Regions from separate parts of the Cupriavidus sp. 291-E7 genome, predicted to be linked through region 1. Evidence: riboswitches for the same ligand, from Rfam matches in the RefSeq annotation. Region 1 holds a riboswitch; the other holds the start of a gene.
The links. Region 1 has a riboswitch for glycine ahead of AC3FLX_RS01750 (D-amino acid dehydrogenase). Riboswitches for the same ligand answer to the same signal wherever they lie in the genome.

Region 1 (10,605 bases):
CTTTGCCCAGCGGTTGGCGGTATCGCGGTCCGGTACGGGAATGGCCCATTCGGCCTGCTTGTGGTGCTGCAGTGCCACGACCACATACCAGTGGCCCTGGCGCGCCTCGGGCCGCGCGCCGTCGATGTCCGCAAAGATCATGACTTGGCGCTGGCCGCCCATTTCCAGCACGCCGTTCTTGCGTTCGGCATCGATCCTGAGGTTGCCCCAGTCGCCGCGCAAGGCCAGGATGCGCTCGCCCTTGACGCGCCGGCCGTGAATGGCGCGGTAGCGGCGCAGCCATGCCATGAACAGCGCGGTCAGCGCGGCGAGCACCGCAAGCACGGCGGCGGTACCGGCCAGCATGCCGGCCGCGGCCGCCACCGTCTGGTAGAGCCGGACCATCCCGTAAACAAAGGCGGCGATGACCGCGAGGCCAAGAAGGATAATGGGCACGTCTGGTTTCCGTAGTGTTGCCGGGTGGTATTGACGAGTGTGGCGCCGTGGCGGATGCCCGCCAGCGTCGGACAGCGCGGGCCTATAATGGTTCGCCCCCGCACTGCCTGGCGAAGGGGCGCTATCCGGTTCGGCCACTCGTCAATGCCATCGTATCCTCTCGTCCTTTGCCTGACCATTGCCGTGGTGTGCAGCGTGGGCATGGCTGTCGCAGCGTGGCCGCGGCGCGATGATCCCACCGTGCGCGCGTTTCTGCTGCTGGCCGCCGGCGTGGCCATCTGGAGCGGTGGCCGGTTGCTGGAGATCAGCGAGACGGAACTGGCTGGCCGTATCTTCTGGGCCAAGCTGCAGTATGTGGGCATCGTGGCCGTGCCGATTGGCTGGCTGGTGGCGATGGTTCACCTGAGCCGCCCGCGCTTTGTGGTGCCCTGGTCGATGCTGTGGGTGCCGGTGTTTGCGGCATTGCTGACGCTCGTGCTGGTCTTTACCAATGAGCGCCACCATCTGATCTGGACCACGATCGAGCGGATGCCACCGGGCGTGGCGCCTGGCGCGGTATTCCATCACGGCATCGGCTATACCGCCGCGGCGGCCTGGACGTACGCGATGCTCGGTCTGAGCATGTACTTTCTGGCCACGGCCGAAGTGCCGAACGCCGCGTTGTCAGTGCGCGGCCGCAACGTGCTGATGGCCGGGCTGATGTTGCCGCTGGTCACGCATATCGCCTACCTGTATCGCTGGACCAGTCCGCTGGGCGGCGACCTGACGCCCGCCACGTTTTCGTTGATGACGTTGCTGGTCTGGTTCTGTGCGCTGCGCACGCACCTCGACGATACGGGGCACTATGCGCGGCTCCGCGTATTCGACACGATCCGCGAGGGCTGCGTGATCCTGGGCGCCGATGGGCGTATCGTGGAATTCAATCCTGCTGCCGCACGGCTGGTGCCGGAGTTGTGCCGTGGGCAGATTCCGCCATCGATCTGGCACGACGCATTGAACGCAGCGGGCGAGGTGTCGCCCGTCATTCCGGACGGGGCCGGGTACGAAGTGGCGGTGGAACCGGTACGTCGCATGGATGGCAAACAGATCGGTCTGCTCGTGTTCATGCGCGACATCAGCCGCTACCAGTCGCGCGAGCTGGCACTGGCCACCCAGCTCGGCGAAACCACGGAGCAGTTGTCGCGCGTACAGGCGGACCTCGACATCGACGCGCTGACCGGCATTCCGAACCGGCGCTACTTCCAGCGCGAGTCACACGAAGCTGTGGCGCGTGCGTTTGAGCGCGGCACGGAACTCGGGCTGCTGATCCTGGACGTCGATCTGTTCAAGCAATTCAACGATCTTTACGGACATCCACGTGGTGACGAATGCCTGCGGCAAGTGGCGGCGGCGCTGACTGGCGTACTGCGCGGCGCGCAGTTCTGCACGCGCCTTGGCGGCGAGGAATTCGCCGTGGTGTTGCCCGATTCCTCGATGAAAGAAACGCGCGGCATTGCGCGCAGCATGGTGGCGGCCGTGCGCGAACTTGGCATTCCGCACAACGGCACGCCTGTGCAGCCGTATGTGACGATCAGCGTGGGCGCCGTGTGCGCGGTACCGGAGGCCGCGCGGCTGGAGCCGCTGCTGCATCGCGCCGACAGTGCGATGTACCGCGCCAAGCGTGCTGGCCGGAATCGTTATGTGCTCGACGCCAGCGTGTATCTGGGGGTGCAGAACAGTTGATATCGAGGCCGGTTGAAAAAGGGCTTGCAAATTCCGAAAGCTTCTGTAGAATTCGCGGCTCGCGTCGCAGCAGCAATGCAGCGAAACGAAGCCCAGATGGCGGAATTGGTAGACGCACTAGGTTCAGGTCCTAGCGGTGGCAACACTGTGGAGGTTCGAGTCCTCTTCTGGGCACCAATTCAAAAGCCCTGCTCATTGAGCAGGGCTTTTTTCATTTTGGCCAGGCCATCGATGCAGCGTCGGGAGTTCTCCCCTCTCCCGCTGCGCGGGAGAGGGGCCGGGCGAGAGGGTCAGCGCCTCAAGCCGCCACGCCGCTTGCGCCTCCGCCAACGGCCACGCACCCGTCCTGCGGCACCGCCTGCCGCACCACATCGCCCACCATCTCGGCCGTCACCGCCGACAATGTCCAGCCCAGATGCCCATGCCCCGTGTTGTAGAACACGTTGGCCGCATGCCCACGCCCAACGCGCGGCATCATGTTCGGCATCATCGGGCGCAACCCGGCCCAGGGCACCACGCTGCGTGTGCTCACGCCCGGGAAGCACTGCTGCACCCAGTCGATCAGCGGACGAATACGGTCGGCGCGGATATCGCGGTTGACGCCGTTGAACTCGGCCGTGCCGGCCACGCGGAACCGGTCCACACCCAGACGGCTGGTCACGAGCTTGGTCTCGTCGTCGAGCAGGCTCACGGTCGGCGCGCTCGCCTGGCTTTCGGCATCGTTCAGATTCACGGTGATCGAGTAGCCCTTGACCGGATAGATGTTGACGCGGTCGCCAAGCTGCCGGGCAAAGCCGCGGCTGGCTACGCCCGCGCAAATCACCACGCCGTCGAAGTCGCGCGACGTCGGCAGGTTATCTTCCGCCGATACCACGGTCACGCGCCTGCCAGTGGTCGATACGGAACGCACGTCCTGGTTGTACAGCGTCTGCACGCCCAGGCGCCGGATCGCAGTGGCCAGTCCGCTGGTGAACTTGTGGATATCGCCGGTGGAATCGCTCTCGGTGTAGTAGCCGCCGTAGTAGGTGCCGGCCAGAGTCGGCTCGATGTCACGCATCTCTTCCGGCGTGACCGGCCGGCGTTCCAGCCCGCCATCGGCCAGCAGCTTCGACACGCGGCCGGCATGTTCGAACCCCGACTTGTCCCGATAGATATGCAGGATGCCGCGCTGCTTCAGGTCGAAGTCGATGCCTTCGGCCTGCGCCCAGGCAAACAGGTGCTCGCGTGCCGCAACGGCCAGCCGTGCCGTCTCGACCGTATTGGCACGGTAGTGCGGAATCGACGCGATGAATTCGGCAAACCAGCTCAACTTGTGCCACGAGGGGCGCGGGTTCACCAGCAACGGTGCATCGGCGCGCAGCATCCACTTGATGCCCTTGGCCAGGGTGGACCAGTGCGTCCAGACTTCGGCATTCGATGCCGACAACTGCCCGCCGTTGGCGAAGGACGTTTCCATCGCGGCATAGCGATGCCGCTCGAACAGCGTAACGGAGAAGCCGCGTTTGGAGAGGGCGTAAGCGGTCGTGACGCCGGTAATACCGCCGCCGATCACTGCAATGGTTTTCATGTGGAAGGTCTTCCAGGACGTCATGGGGTGGCAGTCCACGGCGCACCATGCGCTACGCGGACGCCCCCTCTGTCCTTGACCTGAGAGATTCGCAATGCCGCGTGAAAAAACGGGCATCGCTTGCTCCTTCGGTACCACCGGCCGACGTACAAGCCGGGGGTTCTTCAGAGTGCACTGGCGATACCGGTCCTTTTGCCTGAGAGTTTCCGGGGCGGTTGCTCCTTCGGCGCCGTGCTGCCTGATGGCAGGCACGGACTCTCCCGAGATCGCGGGATACAGCGGTGGCAACTATGCCACAGAACTTCAGGAATCCGCTATCGGGATTTCCAGCATGGTCAGGGCTGGGCAGTCAGAAAGCGTTGCGCCAGCCGCACCCAGGCGGCGGCACCGAGCGGCAATACCTGGTCGTTGAAGTCGTAGCCGGGGTTGTGCACCATGCAGCCGCCGAACTCGCCCTCGCCGTTGCCGAGGATCAGGTAGCAGCCCGGTACGGCATTGAGCATCCATGCGAAGTCCTCGCTGCCGTTCAGCCCCTTGGGTGCGTGCGTCACCACCTGATCCGCGCCAACGAGTTCCGTGCAGACTTCCTGCGCCAGCGCCGTGGGTGCCGCCGCGTTGACCATCGGCGGTGTGAGCTGGCGATAGTCGATCTGCGCCGTCACACCGTGTGCCTGCGCGGTCAGGCTCACGATCTCGTAGATGCGTGCTTCCACCAGTGCGCGGGTTTCGGGGCGCGCGGCGCGCACATTCAGGCCAATTTTGACTTCTTCGGGAATCACGTTGTGCGTGGCACCGGCGTGGATGAAGCCGACCGAAACCACGGCGGTGTCGTCAGGCGCGACGTTGCGCGCCACCACGGTCTGCAGTGCCGTGATGATCGCGGCCGATGCCGCGATCGGGTCCTTCGATCGATGCGGCATCGCACCGTGGCCGCCAACGCCGCGAATCGTGACGTCGGCAACGTCGGACGATAGGCTCACCGGACCTTCGAGCACGCGAAACGATCCGGCGGGCACGCCGGGCATGTTGTGCAGTGCAAACACGGCGTCGCACGGAAAACGCTCGAACAGGCCATCGTCGATCATCGCGCGCGCGCCGCACAGGTTCTCTTCGTCGGGCTGGAAAATCAGGTTCAGCGTGCCGTCGAAGCTGCGCGAATCGGCCAGCGCCTTGGCCGCGGCCAGCAGGATCGCGGTGTGTCCGTCGTGACCGCATGCATGCATGCGCCCAGGCGTCTTGCTGGCGTAGGGCAGGCCCGTGGCTTCGACAATCGGCAAGGCATCCATGTCGGCGCGAATGCCCAGCCGCCGTGTGCCATTGCCCACCTTGAGTTGCCCCACCACGCCGCTTTTGCCGATGCCGGTGTGCACGTCGTAGCCCCAGCTTTCCAGTAGCGTCGCCACCAGCCGGCTGGTGGCGCCTACTTCGAAGCCAAGCTCGGGTTGGGCGTGAATCTGCCGGCGGATATCGACGAAGGTTTCGGTGTCGATGGCGGGCAGCAGGTGCGGCAGGAGCTGGAACGGCGTCAGGGTCGGTTCGCGGGTCATGGTTTCGGTCTCGCAGAGGTTCAGTGTTCGCGTTTCTCGGCAATGCGCAGCACGGCGGTCAACGCCAGTACCCCGCACGCCATCATGTAGAAGGCCGGTGACATCGGGTTGCCGGTCTTTGCCAGCAGCCAGGTGACGATGAATTGCGACGAGCCGCCGAACACGGTGACTCCCACGCTATAGATCACGGCCAGGCCAGTCGCCCGTACGCCGGCCGGCAGCATTTCCAGCAGCATCAGGAACAGTGGCGTGGTGCCGAGGTTGATGCTGGCCGTGAGCAGGGCGGACAGGCACAGCACCAACGGCACGCTTGGGTAGTGGTTCATCAGCCAGAACGCGGGATAGACGGCGATCAGGCTGAACAGCAGCGATCCGGCAACCAGCGGCTTGCGCCGGGGGAGCCGGTCCGCCAGCGTGCCGGCGGCCAGCGAGACGACCAGCAGCGTGACGCCCGTGACACAGCCGGACAGATACGACAGCGACGCCGGCATATGCAGCACGCGAATCATGTACGTCGGCATGAAGAACACCACCAGGTACATCGTCGCCGTGCCCGCGGTTCCGGCCAGAATGCCGAGCACCACCTTGCCGGCATGGCGTCGGAACAGTTCGCCGACGGGGCTTGGCGCGTGCGCGTCGGCCTCGTGCGTTTCATCGAGATTGGCGCGGATGTAAAGGCCCACGGGTGCAATCAACAGGCCCAGCAGGAACGGCACACGCCAGCCCCAGCTTTCCAGCGCGTCGGTGGACAGCAGCGCGTAGAGCGTGGCGCCGGTGGCAGCGCCGGCCAGCGCGGAAATACCCTGGCTGCCGATTTGCCAGCTTACGCGCCAGCCACGGCTTTTCACGTCGCCACCTTCCATCAGCATCGCGGTAGACGCGCCGATCTCGCCGCCAAGCGAAAAGCCCTGCAGCAGGCGGCCCGCGAGGATCGTCAACGATCCCCACACGCCCGCCGTGGCGTACGTGGGTGCCAGCGCAATACACAACGTACCGATCACCATCAGCCCGATCGTCAGCGTCATGGCCGCCTTGCGACCACGGCGATCCGCATAGTTGCCGATCACCACGCCGCCCAGCGGACGCATGACGAAGCCGATGCCGAACGTGGCGACGGCGAGTAGCAGCGACCCGTACGGACTATCCGAAGGAAAGAACAGCTTGCCGATCAGCAGCGAGAAGAAGCTGTAGACCGTGAAGTCGAACATCTCCAGCGCGTTGCCGATGGAACACGCGGCGATGAGGCGGAACTGGCTTGGCCGTGCGGCATGGACGGCGGGCGCCGCGGCTACGTCAGCGGACAGCGGTGTGCCGGCGGGCAAGGTTGCGTTGTTCATGTCGGGGGCTCCACGAACCGGGTTTCGAAAATCGTGGAGCCGTTCTTCCCGGCATCCATCGCTTAAGTCGTACGTCCTTGGCGATGGAGTATTCCGGCAAACACAGCGCACCGAAAATCATTTATTGTCATCGTGATAACGAAATGGAATCACCGTCATCAACCCCGGCCGCATGCCATCAGGACTAGTACCTACGCGGCGCATTCGCAGGTGGCGTGCACGGCAAATGCGCACGCGCGCACCACGGCAAGGCATGGGGGAAACGGGCGATCAGGAGAAACCCCGATGAAGCTGCAACAACTGCGCGTGCTGCTGGCGGTAGCCCAGCACGGCAGCATGCATGAGGCCGCGCGCAGCCTGCATACGTCCCAGCCGGCGCTGTCGAAAGCGATTGCCGAGCTTGAACGTGAGCTGGGTGTCACGCTGATGTCGCGCTCGGTGCGCGGCGTGAGCCTGACGGCCTACGGCCTGGCGCTGGTTCGGCGCGCCACCGTGGTGGAGCAGGAGCTGCGGCATGCGCTGGAAGACATCGAATCGATTCGCGGCCACGCCGAGGCGCAGCTTCATATCGGCTTTACGGCGGTGGCATCGAGCGGCGCATTGCCGGACGCCGTGGCGGCCTACCGGCAGCGCTATCCGAACGTGACGCTTCGCGCGCAGGAACTGCGGCCGCAACAGATCATGGAGGGGTTGCGTGAAGGGCGGCTCGACCTGGGGCTGATCTCGACCAACGGCGGCCCAGGCGGCGGTGGCATGCAGTGGGAGCCCTTGTTCTCAGTCGGCATGGGACTGGCCGTGCGGCCCGGTCATCCGCTGCGCCGCGCCCGGCGTCTGCGCGCGCTGCTCGATGCCGACTGGCTGACGCTCGATCCGCTCGACGATCCGGGCAGTCCGCTCGCCAGCCTGATGCGGCTGCACCGGCTGGACATGCCCAAGCGCATCGTGCAAAGCGCGTCGAACCTGCTGGGTTTGCAACTGGCGACCAAGACCGACCTGATCAGCGTCTGGTCGAAATACGTATTCGATGGCACGGGGCCATTGAAGCTGGACCCGGAGGCATTGGTGCGGCTGCCCATCCTGGATGAACTGCCCGATTTCGAAGTGTTCCTGGTCTATCGGTCCGAAGACATGATGACGCATGCCTGCGCGCAATTCACGCGCGAGGTGCGGCACGCTGCAAAGCCGCGCCGCACCCGCTAGTGCGATTACTTCAGCAGCTTCAGCAACGCATGCGCGCCGGCTTCCGATGATGCGGGGTTCTGCCCCGTCACCAGCAGACCATCCACCACCGCATAGCTGCCCCAGTCATCGGTGCGCGAGAACTGGGCGCCGTTCTGCTTCAGCACGTCCTCCACCAGGTACGGCACCACATTGGTCAACTGCACGGCTTCTTCCTCGGTGTTGGTGAAGCCGGTGACCTTGCGGCCCTTCACCAGCGGCTCTCCGTCCGCACGCTTGACGTAGCGCAGCACGCCGGGCGCGTGGCACACCAGCGCCATCGGCTTGCCCGCGCGATCGAATGCCTCGATCAATGCAATGGAGCGCTTGTCATCGGTCAGATCCCACAGCGGGCCATGCCCGCCGGGATAGAAGACCGCGTCGAAGTCGTCGGCCTTGACCTGGTCGAGCGTCAGCGTGGTGGCCAGGTGTTTTTGCGCAGCGGGGTCGCCCTGAAAGCGGCGTGTGGAATCCGTCTTGAAATCGGGTTCGTCGCTTTTGGGGTCGATGGGTGGCTGGCCGCCCTTGGGCGTTGCCAGCGTAACGTCCACGCCCGCGTCCTTGAACACGTAGTAGGGCGCCGCGAATTCCTCCAGCCAGAAGCCGGTTTTCTTGCCCGTATTGCCGAGCGTGTCGTGCGAGGTGAGTACCATCAGGATCTTCATTCTCGTTCTCCGGTGCGGTGACGCCAGCGGCCGGATGACGCCGGCGATGGCATCAATCCTAGTCACCGGTTCCGTATCCGGGTAGGTCGAAATTGAAAGTCCGAAAATCGGGCGGCGCCCCAATCATTTGCCGTAGTCGCGCTTGCGTCGCTTGTAGCCCGTGATCATCGAGACGATCAGGTTTTCGCGGCCCTTGACGCTCATGGCGATGGCCGCCACGACATGCACGGCCACAAGGCCAAGCAGCGTATTCGACAGCCAGCGATGAATGTCGATGGGCCAGTCTTCGCCCCAGAACGGATCGAGCCGGGACATCCAGCCCGTGATGGCCAGCGACAGGATCAGCACCCACATCGCCAGCATCATGACGGCGCCCAGCGGTGTGTGGCTGATGAACCGTGGCGCACGGCCGCGCAGCAGCGCACGGCCGTAGGCCAGCACGCCGGCGGGACGCGGCAGCCAGGCACTGAAACGCGCATGCTCGGTGCCGACGAAGCCCCACAGAATGCGGAACAGCACCAGGCCCGCCGCGACGTAGCCGAGCACGCGATGCAACTGGTCGCCGGAATCATCGACCAGGTCATAGAGAACGATGGCCGCCACGCTCCAGTGCGTGAAGCGGACGGCCAGATCCCACACGCGAACCGTGTCAGGGTGGTGCACGCGATCCGCGGGGGTTGCCATGCTTACTTCTCGATTTCCGATTTGACGATGTCCAGCGTCTTGGTGTCGAAGTAGATCTCGGCCTTCTTGCCGTCCTTGGTGGTGCCGTAGATCTCGTAGCAGTTGCCGTCGACCTTGAACTTCTTGATGTTGTAGCCCTGGGCCGCGATCTTGGCCTTGGCGTCCGCCTCGGGCATCCAGTCGGACTTGGGATGCTTGGTGCAGTTGGCGCCTGCGAATGCGGCGGTTGAGAACAGACCTGCGACAGCAACGGCGGCGATCTTCTTGAACATGGCTCAACTCCTCGTCTAAAGCCCATCAGGGCGAATGCTATGAATCCTAGAGTCTATTGAGATTGATTCTCAATGTTGGTTTTCCCGGTGAGCCGTGGGGCATTCGTGGTTTTAAGCGCACTGCGGCCGCAGATGTAATGTCGCTGTCACTCCTCCGTAATGTCCCTACGCTGAACGTGGACTTCATCATTGTTCGTGATGTGGGACAATCGCGGCCCATCGGGTAAGGGTTTTCCCGATGCCTCGCATCGAAGGGTTTCGCATGAAAACGATTGACTGGAAGGACTGGGAAATTTTCTGCCGTGTGGTGGAAGGCGGCGGCTTCACACAGGGGGCCGAACTCGCGGAAGTCCCCAAGTCATCGGCGAGTGCCGGGGTGGCACGCCTGGAAGGGCAGCTTGGCGTGCGCCTGTTCGAGCGCACCACGCGGCGCGTGCGTGTGACGCAGCGTGGCCAGCAGCTTTACGACCGTGTGGCGCCGCTGTTTGGCGCATTGCGAGAGATCAGTGCCGAAGCGGCTTCGGTCAGCGCCGAAGTCAGTGGCACCATCCGCATCGCCACGCCGTACGAAGTGGGTTCGCAGCATCTATCGCCGACGGTGAACCGTCTGCTCAAGCAGCATCCGGCGCTGAGCGTCCAGCTCGACATGAACTGGGAACAGCCCGATCTGATCCGCCACGGCTACGACCTTGCCTTTGTGATGACGGATACGGGCCTGCACGACAGCTCGTTTGCCAGCAAGCGAGTGGTGCTGATCGAGCGCGCGTACTACGCGGCGCCCTCGCTAATCCGCGAGCGCGGCCTGCCACGCACGCCGCAAGACCTGCAAGGCTGGCCCACTGTCGGCAATCTGGACGATTCGCACTGGGAATTTTTGCGCGACGGCGTGGAGACGTTCTCGCTCGACGTGCAGCCGCGTATCTGCACGCACAACGCCGAAGTCCGGCTGAAGGCGGCGGTCGATGGGCTTGGCGTCACCCGCCTGTCGCCGCGCTTCGTGCACGAACAACTGGTGCAGGGGCAACTGGTGCGCGTGTTGCCAGGCTATTCCTCATCGCCGCTCAAGGTCTACGTGCTGATGCCCGCGCGCAAGCTGATGCCCGCAAGCGTGCGCGCGTTCCTGAACGCCCTGGAGGAAACGCTGGGCGTACCGGAGAC
Region 2 (10,605 bases), on a different contig from region 1:
TCGCGCTGAGCGATGGCCAGGTCATCGTCGGGCAAGGCAAAGTGATCCATGCCGATGTAGACGTAGCCAGCGGCGGTCAGCCGTTCGATCGTCGACACCAGGATGTCGAGCTTCTCCGCCGCCGGCGGCAGTGTTGCGGCATCGATACGGCGTTGCGGCTTGAACACATGCGGCAGATGCGCGTAGCTGTAGACCGACAACCGATCCGGACGAAGCTCCAGCACGCGCTCGATCGTCGCGCCAAATCGCGCCGTGGTCTGGTGCGGCAGTCCGTAGATCAGATCCACGCTGACCGACTGAAAACCCAGGCGCCGCGCAGCCAGCACGACATTGCGCGTCTCTTCATACGATTGCACGCGATGGACGGCCTGCTGAACCTCCGGGTCGAAATCCTGCACACCGAGGCTGATCCGGTTGAAGCCGAGTTCGGCCAGCAGGTCCATGCGCTCGTCCGTCACGCGGCGCGGATCAATTTCAATCGAGTGCTCGCCTTCGGGCAGCAATACGAAATGCTCGTGCAGCGCCGCCATGACGCGACGCATTTCATCGGGATCGAGGAAGGTTGGCGTGCCGCCACCCCAATGCGACTGCATCACGGCGCGACGCTCGCCAAGCCGTGCCGCCACCATCGCCATCTCACGCGAGAGGTAATCCACATACTGCGCGCTACGGCTGTGGTCCTTGGTGATGATCTTGTTGCAGCCGCAGTAGTAGCAGATGTTCTCGCAGAACGGGATGTGCAGATAAAGCGATAGCGGCGCTGGTGTGTCGGCGCGACAGGCCTGCAACGCGCGCAGATAGCCAGCATCGCCCACTTCGTTGTGAAAGCGGTCGGCGGTGGGATAAGAGGTATAGCGCGGGCCGTTGCCATCGATACGGCCGGCCAGGCTGCGGAAATCGGCAAGTGCGCGGCGGTCGAACGCGGTGCCGGCGACGTCGGAATTGGGGGCGAACATGCGGGGACTCGATTTGTTGGCGTGGGTGACGACCGATGCTATGCCTCGCGCGGTAGTGAAACTTTGACGCCAATCAAAATCACGGCAACCGTACGCCTGCCAGCCCCGCGAAGGCGGGGGCTGCAAGTCTGGTGAAAGTCACGGAAGCGTCATGAAGGGCCGATAGTCTCGGCCCCGGCTCCACGTCGTCCCGCCCGTTTCCGCTGCCTGCAGCGCTTTCTGCGTTCCACCCGACTACCTTCACTGCCATGCGCCCAGCCTTGCCGCAGTCGATCCCCACTTGTGCGCCCGCGTTCGCGGGCCGCCGTCGCGCCCTGCGGATGCTCGGCGCACTCTCTTCCGCCGCCATGTTGCCCGCCTTTGCACAGCCGGCTGGCCAGGTGCTTCGCCGGCAGCTCGTCGTCGGCCACCTGGTTGACCGGGTTGGCCCGCAGGCCGATCAGGCACGCGACTATCTGGCAGGCGCCAAAGTGATGTTCGATGCCTTCAATGCATCGCCGGCCAGCAATGGTGGCCTGCGCGTCGTGCACGTTGTGCGCGATGCCGACGCATCGAACCCGCGCGCCGCCGCCGCGCAGGCCACGGCGCTGGCTGACAACGAGCGTGCCGAAGTGTTGTTCGGGCCGGGCGACAGCCTGCTGCCCACGCTGGCCAATTCGCCCGAGCTGACCCGGCGCGGCGTGCAGATCGTGGCGCCGCTGTCGGGGCTGGCGTTGGCTGCGGACAACGTGTGGTTCACCCGCGCCGACTACCAGGCCGAACTCGATGCCGCGGTTCACCAGTTGCGCAGCTACGGGCTGGGCGGCATTGCGCTGGCGGTATCGCCGGACTTTGCGGCAGGCACGCTCGGCGTCGGCACGCCCTGGCTGGCGCGGCTTGAAAAGGACATGTCGACGCGCGCCGTGGTGCTGACCGGCAACCTGGAGGAAGGCGCGCGGCGTATCGCATCGTCCCGTCCTGGCGCCGTGATCGTGGCGGGCGATACGCTGGCCTACGGCAGTCTTGGCCGCGCGCTGGCGGCGCAAAACTGGTACGGCTTTCTGGTGGGACTATCGGCGGTGAGTCCGTCGGCCGCGCGCGAAATTCTCGGCACCAACTATGCGGGCGGCATGGTCGTCACGCAAATTGCGCCGGGACCGCAGGAATCGACACTACGTGTGGTGAAGGAACACGTCGCACGCATGAAGCAGTATCTCGACGAGCCACCCTCGCCCGCCACGCTAGCGGGCTACATCGGCGCGGCGTGGCTGGTGCGCTCGGCCGTGGGAATGAAGACATCGGGTACGGCCGAATTACGCCGCGCGCTTCAGGCACGTATCGACGTAGGCGATTTCACGCTGGACTTCACGCGCGGGCTGCGGGGGTCCCAGTACGTGCAACTGGCGGCGATCGGCAAGAGCGGCCTGCCGCAGCGAGCATGACAGCGCGCCGCGCCGCCTATCTCAGGCGCGCGGCAGCGTGATGCTTACGCGCAGGCCACCCTCGAGGCGATTGGACAGCTTCAGCTCGCCGCCGTGGCGCGCCACGATGTCGGCGGCAATCGACAAGCCCATACCCACGCCGCCGGTGGCGCGGCTGCGCGACGATTCCACGCGATAGAACGGCTCCAGCACGCGCTGCAGCTCCGCGGGCGGAATGCCGGGACCGCTATCGCAGACGTCGATCGACACGCGCTCGGGGCTATCGGTCAGGATGATGTGCGCGGCGCCGCCATAGCGGTGCGCGTTCTCCACAAGGTTCACCACCGCGCGCCGGAGTTCGGTCGGATAGGCCAGCAGCGGCGCGGCATCGCCGGACAGCCGCACGTCCTGCCCGATTTCCTGCGCATCGTCGACAACGGCCTGCAGCAAGGCCAGCACGTCCACGCGCTGGCGCGGGCCCGTGGCATCGTCACGCTCGCGCAGGTAGTACAGCGTGGCATCGATCAGGCCGTTCATCTCGGCCAGATCCTGGCGCAGCCGATAGCGCACGTCGTTGTCTTCGACGCGTTCGATGCGCAGGCTCATGCGTGTCAGCGGCGTGCGCAGGTCATGCGAAACCGCGGCCAGAAAACGCGACTGCTGCGCGAGCTGCGTGCGGATGCGCTGCTGCATCAGGTTCAGCGCGTGCGTGGCATCGCGGGCTTCCGCCGGACCGGTGTCTTCATCGAGCGGCGGCGCGTGCACGTCCTGCGCCAGGCGGTTGGCTCCGCTGGCCAGTTGCTGCACTGGCCGCGCCAGCAGGCGGGCGCCCACCCAGGACGCGATCAGGATGGCCGCCAGCTGGAACAGCAACCCCAGATGCGGTGGCCAGATGCCACGGATATGGAATCCCTTTGGCGGCCCCGGCGGCCAATCGCCAGGACGGCGTTCGCGGAACGCTTCGGGACGCAGCGGCGGGCCATCGAAGTCGAACGGTTCATTGCCGCGCATGCCAGGCGGCGGGCCCGGTGGATGGTCGGGCATGAACACGCCTTCGAGCGGGTTGGGCGGCGGGCCGGGCAGCAGCCGGCCGGCGGCTTCGGCTTCGGAGGCGGCCCGGCGCATGCGCTCCATGTAGCGCTCCGATCCCGGGCGTGGAAACACGCTCTCGATCACGGTCACGCCCAGCACGTGCACGGCCAGCATGATGGCGGTCATCACGAAGAACAACCGCATGAACATCGAATTGAACCGGCGGCGCCGGGCCGGTTCGCCGGCGCGCGGGTCCGGACGCACAACCGATGCGCCGTCAGCCGACGGCGGCGTCGCAGCAGCCATGCCGTCAGTGCTCCACGTTGCCGGTGAAGACGTAGCCTTCGCCGCGCACGGTGCGGATCAGCGACGAGTCGCGCGGATCGTCACGCAGCTTCTGGCGCAGGCGCGATACCAGCAGATCGATACTGCGGTCGAACACATCAAGGTCGCGGCCGCGCGCATTGTTGATCAGCATTTCGCGGTCGAGCACCCGGTTCGGGTTCTCGATAAAGGTCAGCAGCAGGCGGAATTCCGCATTGGACAGCGGCACTACGGTCTCTTCGGCATCGACGAGCTGGCGCAGCGTCGCATTCAGGCGCCAGCATCCGAAACGCATCTCGTGACCGCCAGCGGCGGGCGTCGTCCGGCGCACCTCGCCACGGCTGCGGCGCAGCACGGTGTGGATGCGAGCCACCAGCTCGCGCATTTCAAACGGCTTGGTCACGTAGTCGTCCGCGCCCACCTCCAGACCCACCACGCGGTCGGCCAGCTCGGCGCGCGCGGTCAGCATGATCACTGGCAGGTCGCTGCGCTCGCGGATTTCCCGGCACAGCGTCAGGCCGTTCTCGCCCGGCAGCGAGAGATCCAGGATCACAAGGTCGTACTCCTGCGTACCCAGCGCTGCGCGCATTGCCGTGCCACCCTCGGCACCTTCCGCCTCCATACCGAAAGTGGCCAGGTATTCGGCAAGCATGGTGCGGATCTGGGGATCGTCGTCGACGATCAGCAGGCGGATGGGCAGGTTTTGCGACAGGTCCATGTGGTGTGGAAATAAGAAAGACGCGGAAATTCCGAGCGGCCAATGTACCAGCCAGGAGATTACAGGCGATGCCGGCTTTGTATCAAAGTTGATACGTGCGGAAAGGGCCACATGTGGCCTGCCCCGTGCCACGAAGGTGGTGGCGCTGGCGCTGTGTGCCGGCCGGAGAAAAATACGCTCCCGGTGCTGCCGCATCCGGGAGCGTTCAACAGGGAAGAAGCCGGGCTCGCATGCGCCCAGCCGCACCGCAACCGAAGGGCGGGCACGGTGCGTCGCAGGAACGCCGAGACGTTCTCACGCGGTGGCAATCGTAGTAAGGCTGTACTCCGGCGTCTTGTCGGCCTTGTATCAACGTCAGCTTGCGGCAGGCTTGTTGAGCAGCGCCTTCAGGCCGGCGAGCCGATCCTTCGGACTCATGGCAGGCATCGCGTCCTGCGGTGCGGGGCCATCCTCCAGTTTCATCTCGGCGATGAAGCGGGACGGCTCGACCGAATAGGTTTCGCGCGCGCGCTTGCGCTTCTTGCACCAGCTGATCTGCAGGCTGCGTTGCGCGCGCGTGATGCCCACATACATCAGGCGGCGCTCTTCCTCGATCTTGTCGTCGCCAAGGTCTTCGTCCTCGCGGGTGTGGGGCAGGATGCCCTCTTCCACGCCCACCAGGAACACGTGCGGATATTCGAGGCCTTTCGATGCATGCAGCGTCGACAGTCTTACCGCGTCAGGATCTTCCTCGCGGCCTTCGAGCATGCTCATCAGCGCCACGGTCTGCGTCAGTTCCAGCAGGTTCTTGCCTTCGTCGCCAAAACCATCGGCGTTGTCGAAGCCGGTAGCCTCGCCCTCGCCATCCGCTTCGGGTCGCGTGCCCTTGCGCTTGAGCCAGTCCAGGAATTCCAGCGTGTTGGTCCAGCGCGACTGCGCCTGGCGTTCGTCGAACGTGTCGTACAGGTAGGCCTCGTAGTGGATGCCTTCCATCAGATCGTCCAGCACGACGGTCGCTGGGTCCTTGGCGGCACGGTCGGCCAGCCGCACCATCGATTCGCAGAACACACGCAGCGGTTCCAGCTGGCGCGGCTGCAGCTTGGCCTCGATACCGCCCATCATCGCCGCCTCGAACAGCGAAACCTTGGCCTGGCCCGCGAACGTGCCCAGCACTTCGAGCGTGGTATTGCCCACGCCACGGCGCGGCGTGGTAATGGCGCGGATGAATGCGGGATCGTCGTCGGGGTTAGCGATCAGGCGCAGGTAGGCGCAGATGTCCTTGATCTCGGCCTTGTCGAAGAAGCTCTGGCCACCGGACAGCACATAGGGAATCCGCTCGCGCCGCAGGATCTGCTCGAACAGCCGCGCCTGGTGATTGCCGCGATAGAGAATCGCATAGTCTCGAAACTGCGCCCGACGCTCGAACTTGTGCGCGGATAGCCGGAACACCACCGACTCCGCCTCGTGCTCTTCGTCGTTCATCGGATGCACCGCGATCGGATCGCCCATACCATGCTCGGACCACAGCTTCTTGTCGAACAACTTGGGGTTGTTCGCAATCACCGCGTTGGCCGCTTCGAGAATGCGCACGGTCGAGCGATAGTTCTGTTCGAGCTTGACGACCTTGAGGTCCGGGAAATCGGTCTGCAGCAGGCGCAGGTTATCCAGCGTGGCGCCGCGCCAGCCGTAGATGGCCTGGTCGTCGTCGCCCACGGCCGTAAAGGCCGGTGCGCGCAGGTGCGACCCGCCGGCCAGCAGCTTCAGCAACTGGTACTGGCACGCGTTGGTGTCCTGGTATTCGTCCACCAGGAAATAGCGCAGGCGGTTCTGCCATTTCAGCCGCACGGCTTCATCGCGTGCGAACAGCTCGGCGGGCAGCCGGATCAGATCGTCGAAATCCACCGCCTGATACGCGTGCAGCGTGGCCACGTAGTTGCGATAGACCATCGCCGCCTGATGCTCGTCGGCATTGGCGGCCTGCGCCAGCGCGGTCTCCGGATCGACCATGCCGTTCTTCCACAGCGAGATCGTGCCTTGCACGCTGCGGATCAGCTTCTTGTCGGTGGTGGCGAGCTGCTCCTGCACGAGCCCGAAACAGTCGTCCGAATCCATGATCGAGAACTGCGGCTTCAACCCGACATGCTCGGCTTCCATGCGCAAGATTTGCACGCCAAGCGAGTGAAACGTACAAACCGTCAGCTGCTTGAGTGGAATGCGCTTCCCTTCGCGCGTGGTCTTGCCTTCCATCAGCTTGCCGATGCGTTCCTGCATCTCCTTGGCCGCCTTGTTCGTAAAAGTGACGGCGGCGATGTGACGCGGTTCGAACCCCTTGTCCTCAATCAGGTGCGCAATCTTTTGCGTAATCACGCGCGTCTTGCCGGAGCCGGCGCCAGCCAGCACAAGGCAGGGGCCGTCCAGGTAGCGAACCGCTTCGGATTGCGCGGCGTTGAGTCCGTGGGTCATGGGGCAGGGAAACGATGCAGGCGGGATGTATCAAGGCGCACGTGCGACGCGGCGCGCCAAAGGCGTCGATGTTAACACGCGCTTCATGTCTTTCAGCCCGGTGTCGGACAGCGTCCGACAAGCGGCGTTTCAGGCTGGTAACAATCGTAAAGCGGGGGCACGCGGGGCACGGAGCTTGCCTCTTACCTTGCACGACCGCGCGGGTCTCGCGCGTTGCGCGACCGGTTCGGACCACCAGACCAAACACATCGAAACGATGACAAACCATTGAAAAGAAGGAGCCATCATGAAGACGCTTCGCACACTTTCCAAGGTCGCGCTGATTGGTGCCGTGCTGGCTGGCTTTGCCGGCTGCGCGGACATGACCCCGAAACAACGGAACACGGCAATCGGCGCGGGCGCCGGTGCGCTGGGTGGTGCCGTACTGACCGACGGTAGCGCGCTCGGCACGCTGGGCGGCGCCGCGGTGGGTGGCGTGGTCGGCAACGTCGTGACGAAGGACCGCCGCTAATTCGCCGGCCTGGGGGCGAGACCTGCCGTCGGCGTCAGGTGTGTTTGACAAAGGCAGACCGGTCCCGTACATTCTCGCGCATCCGGCCGGGAGAGCGCGCAGCGACTGCGCCGCCGAAGGGGAACTACCCAAAAACTCTCAGGCACCACGGACCGACCGGATCGGCATGCAACATGCACACGATGCATGCCGCACTCTGGAGAGCGACATCCGCCACTGCCATGCAGGGTGAGCATGTCCACCGAAGGGGCGCACGGAGCCTACGCGCAAGCGAGGGTCCGTAATCTCTCAGGTATCGAGGACAGAGGGGTCATCCGCCGCAGCGGATTGGTTGCACATTGGTGCGCCGATCGTTGCGGCGGATGACCCTTTTTTCGTTTTCGAACCGCCCCCGAGGATATTCATGACGCTCCAGGCCACGCCCCTCAACGCTATTCATCGCGCCCTCGGCGCCCGCATGGTCGACTTCGGCGGCTGGGACATGCCGGTCAACTATGGCTCGCAGATCGAGGAACACAACGCCGTGCGCGCCGATGCCGGCATGTTCGACGTATCGCACATGTGCGTGGTCGACCTGCATGGCGCCAACACGCGCGCCTTCCTGCGCGGGCTGCTGGCCAACAACGTGGACAAGCTGCAGACGGCGGGCAAGGCACTGTATTCGTGCATGCTCGACCAGAAAGGCGGCGTCATCGACGACCTGATCGTCTACTTCTTTGCCGAGGACCACTTCCGCCTGGTGGTGAACGCCAGCACGGCCGTCGGCGATATCGAATGGATCCGGTCGCGCAATGCGGCCACCGGCAGCGACGTGACGATCACGCCGCGCCGTGGCGACGTGGCCCCGGCCGGCGCCGGTAATCTGGCCATCGTGGCCGTCCAGGGTCCGAACGCACGCGCCAAGGTTTATCAAGCCTTCCCCTCCACCCAGCCCGCCGATGCACTGAAGCCGTTCAACGCGCTGGTCGTGCAAGACCCGGAAATGGGCGAGCTGATGGTCGCACGCACCGGGTACACCGGCGAAGACGGCTTCGAGCTGGTGGTGCCGGCCGAGAACGTCGCCGGTATCTGGGAAAAGCTGTCCGCCGCCGGCGTACGCCCGGCTGGTCTCGGCGCGCGCGACACGCTGCGCCTGGAAGCCGGCATGAATCTGTACGGCCAGGACATGGACATCAACACCTCGCCGCTCGACGCGGGCCTGGCCTGGACCGTCGACCTGCAAAGCGAGCGCGATTTCTTCGGCAAATCGGCCCTGCTGGCCGGCGGCCAGAAGCAGACATTCGCGGGCCTGATCCTGCGCGACAAGGGCGGCGTGCTGCGCGCGCACCAGAAAGTCATCACCGCGGCCGGCGACGGCGAAATCACCAGCGGCACGTTCAGCCCGAGCCTGCAGCAGTCGATCGCGTTCGCCCGCCTGCCGAAGGACGTGGTGCCCGGCACCGACGTCCAGGTCGAGATTCGTGACCGCAAACTGACCGCTACTGTGGTTAAACTGCCGTTTGTGCGCAATGGCAAGGCACTCGTGAGCTGAGGCATCGCCCGGCTTCACACCCAACGGTCGCCCTTCCACCCGTCCGCTCGAGCCCAACCTGCTGCGGACCGGGTGCTTGAAACAAGAAACACACTGAATTGACGGAGAACCTCATGAACTTCCCCGCTGACCTGAAGTACACCGAGTCGCACGAATGGGTGCGCGTTGAGTCCGACGGCACGCTGACGATCGGCATCACCGACCACGCACAGGACGCCCTGGGCGACATCGTCTTCCTGGAACTGCCTGAAGTGGGCAAGTCGGTTGGCGCCGGCGACGCGCTCGCCGTGGTCGAGTCCGTAAAGGCGGCCTCCGACATCTACGCGCCGGTGGCCGGCGAAGTGATCGCGGTCAACGACGCCGCTTCGGCCTCGCCGGAATCGGTCAACACCAACGCGTTCGACGCGTGGCTGTTCAAGCTGAAGCCGGCCAACGCCGACGACGTGAACGGCCTGATGAACGCCGACGCCTACAAGGCCAGCGTCGGCGCCTGATTGCGCTGACAGTTTGATGCCGCGCGCGGCGGCCAGGCCGACCACCTGCCGCCGCCCGCTCGACGAGACCCCTTGCCATGAACGCCCCGCTTCCCATGAATGCAGCCGCCCAAGCACGGCCCACGCTGGCCGAACTGGAGGCGCGCGACGCCTTCGCCGCCCGCCATATCGGCCCCGATGCCGCCGAACAGCAGCACATGCTCAAGGTCCTTGGTTTCGACAGCCGCACCGCGCTGATCGATGCCGTGGTACCCGCCGCCATCCGCCGCCGCGACGGCATGTCGCTGGGCGAGTTCACCGCGCCACTGACCGAGGAAGCCGCGCTTGCACGGCTGCGCGGCCTGGCCAACAAGAACCGCGTGCTCAAGAGCTTCATCGGCCAGGGCTACTACAACACGCTCACGCCGGGCGTGGTGCTGCGCAACATCTTCGAAAACCCTGCCTGGTACACCGCGTACACGCCGTACCAGCCCGAAATCTCGCAGGGCCGTCTGGAAGCGATGCTGAACTTCCAGCAGATGATCACGGACCTGACCGGCCTGGACATTGCCAATGCGTCGATGCTCGACGAAGGCACCGCCGCCGCCGAGGCCATGACGCTGCTGCAGCGCGTGAACAAGCACGCATCGAACACGTTCTACGTGGCTGACGACGTGCTGCCGCAAACGCTGGAAGTGGTACGCACGCGCGCGCTGCCGCTGGGCATCGAGGTCAAGGTCGGCCCCGCCGCGGACGCCGCGCAGGCGCATGCCTTCGGCGTGCTGCTGCAATACCCCGGCGTGAATGGCGATGTGAACGACTACCGCGCCATTGCCGATGCGGTGCATGCCGCTGGTGGCCTGGTGGTGGCCGCCGCCGACCTGCTGGCGCTGACGCTGATCGCCGCGCCGGGAGAATGGGGTGCCGACGTAGCCGTGGGTAACTCGCAACGCTTTGGCGTGCCGCTCGGCTTCGGCGGTCCGCACGCGGGCTACATGGCGGTCAAGGACGACTTCAAGCGATCGATGCCGGGCCGCCTGGTAGGCGTGACGATCGATGCGCAGGGCAACAAGGCTTATCGCCTGGCTCTGCAGACGCGCGAGCAGCATATCCGCCGCGAGAAAGCCACTTCGAACATCTGTACCGCGCAGGTGCTGCTGGCCGTCATGGCGTCGATGTATGCCGTCTACCACGGGCCTCAGGGACTCAAGCGCATTG

Region 2: another riboswitch for glycine. It lies ahead of gcvT (glycine cleavage system aminomethyltransferase GcvT); the one in region 1 lies ahead of AC3FLX_RS01750 (D-amino acid dehydrogenase).

Annotation. Positions count from the first base shown of each region.
Region 1 is NZ_JBYOJV010000001.1:377,030-387,634, forward strand. Features, by position in the region: gene AC3FLX_RS01735 (hypothetical protein) at 1-435, opposite strand, end outside; gene AC3FLX_RS01740 (histidine kinase N-terminal 7TM domain-containing protein) at 580-2,157, shown strand; tRNA gene AC3FLX_RS01745 (tRNA-Leu) at 2,248-2,334, shown strand; gene AC3FLX_RS01750 (D-amino acid dehydrogenase) at 2,456-3,724, opposite strand; glycine riboswitch at 3,784-3,898, opposite strand; glycine riboswitch at 3,899-3,997, opposite strand; gene AC3FLX_RS01755 (M20 aminoacylase family protein) at 4,060-5,271, opposite strand; gene AC3FLX_RS01760 (MFS transporter) at 5,292-6,608, opposite strand; gene AC3FLX_RS01765 (LysR family transcriptional regulator) at 6,894-7,808, shown strand; gene AC3FLX_RS01770 (type 1 glutamine amidotransferase domain-containing protein) at 7,814-8,491, opposite strand; gene AC3FLX_RS01775 (cytochrome b/b6 domain-containing protein) at 8,615-9,175, opposite strand; gene AC3FLX_RS01780 (PepSY domain-containing protein) at 9,178-9,447, opposite strand; gene AC3FLX_RS01785 (LysR family transcriptional regulator) at 9,710-10,605, shown strand, end outside.
Region 2 is NZ_JBYOJV010000007.1:168,481-179,085, reverse strand. Features, by position in the region: gene hemN (oxygen-independent coproporphyrinogen III oxidase) at 1-956, opposite strand, end outside; gene AC3FLX_RS14500 (ABC transporter substrate-binding protein) at 1,205-2,377, shown strand; gene AC3FLX_RS14495 (ATP-binding protein) at 2,399-3,694, opposite strand; gene AC3FLX_RS14490 (response regulator) at 3,699-4,430, opposite strand; gene AC3FLX_RS14485 (UvrD-helicase domain-containing protein) at 4,785-6,872, opposite strand; gene AC3FLX_RS14480 (YMGG-like glycine zipper-containing protein) at 7,159-7,383, shown strand; glycine riboswitch at 7,461-7,548, shown strand; glycine riboswitch at 7,570-7,698, shown strand; gene gcvT (glycine cleavage system aminomethyltransferase GcvT) at 7,787-8,914, shown strand; gene gcvH (glycine cleavage system protein GcvH) at 9,028-9,408, shown strand; gene gcvP (aminomethyl-transferring glycine dehydrogenase) at 9,486-10,605, shown strand, end outside.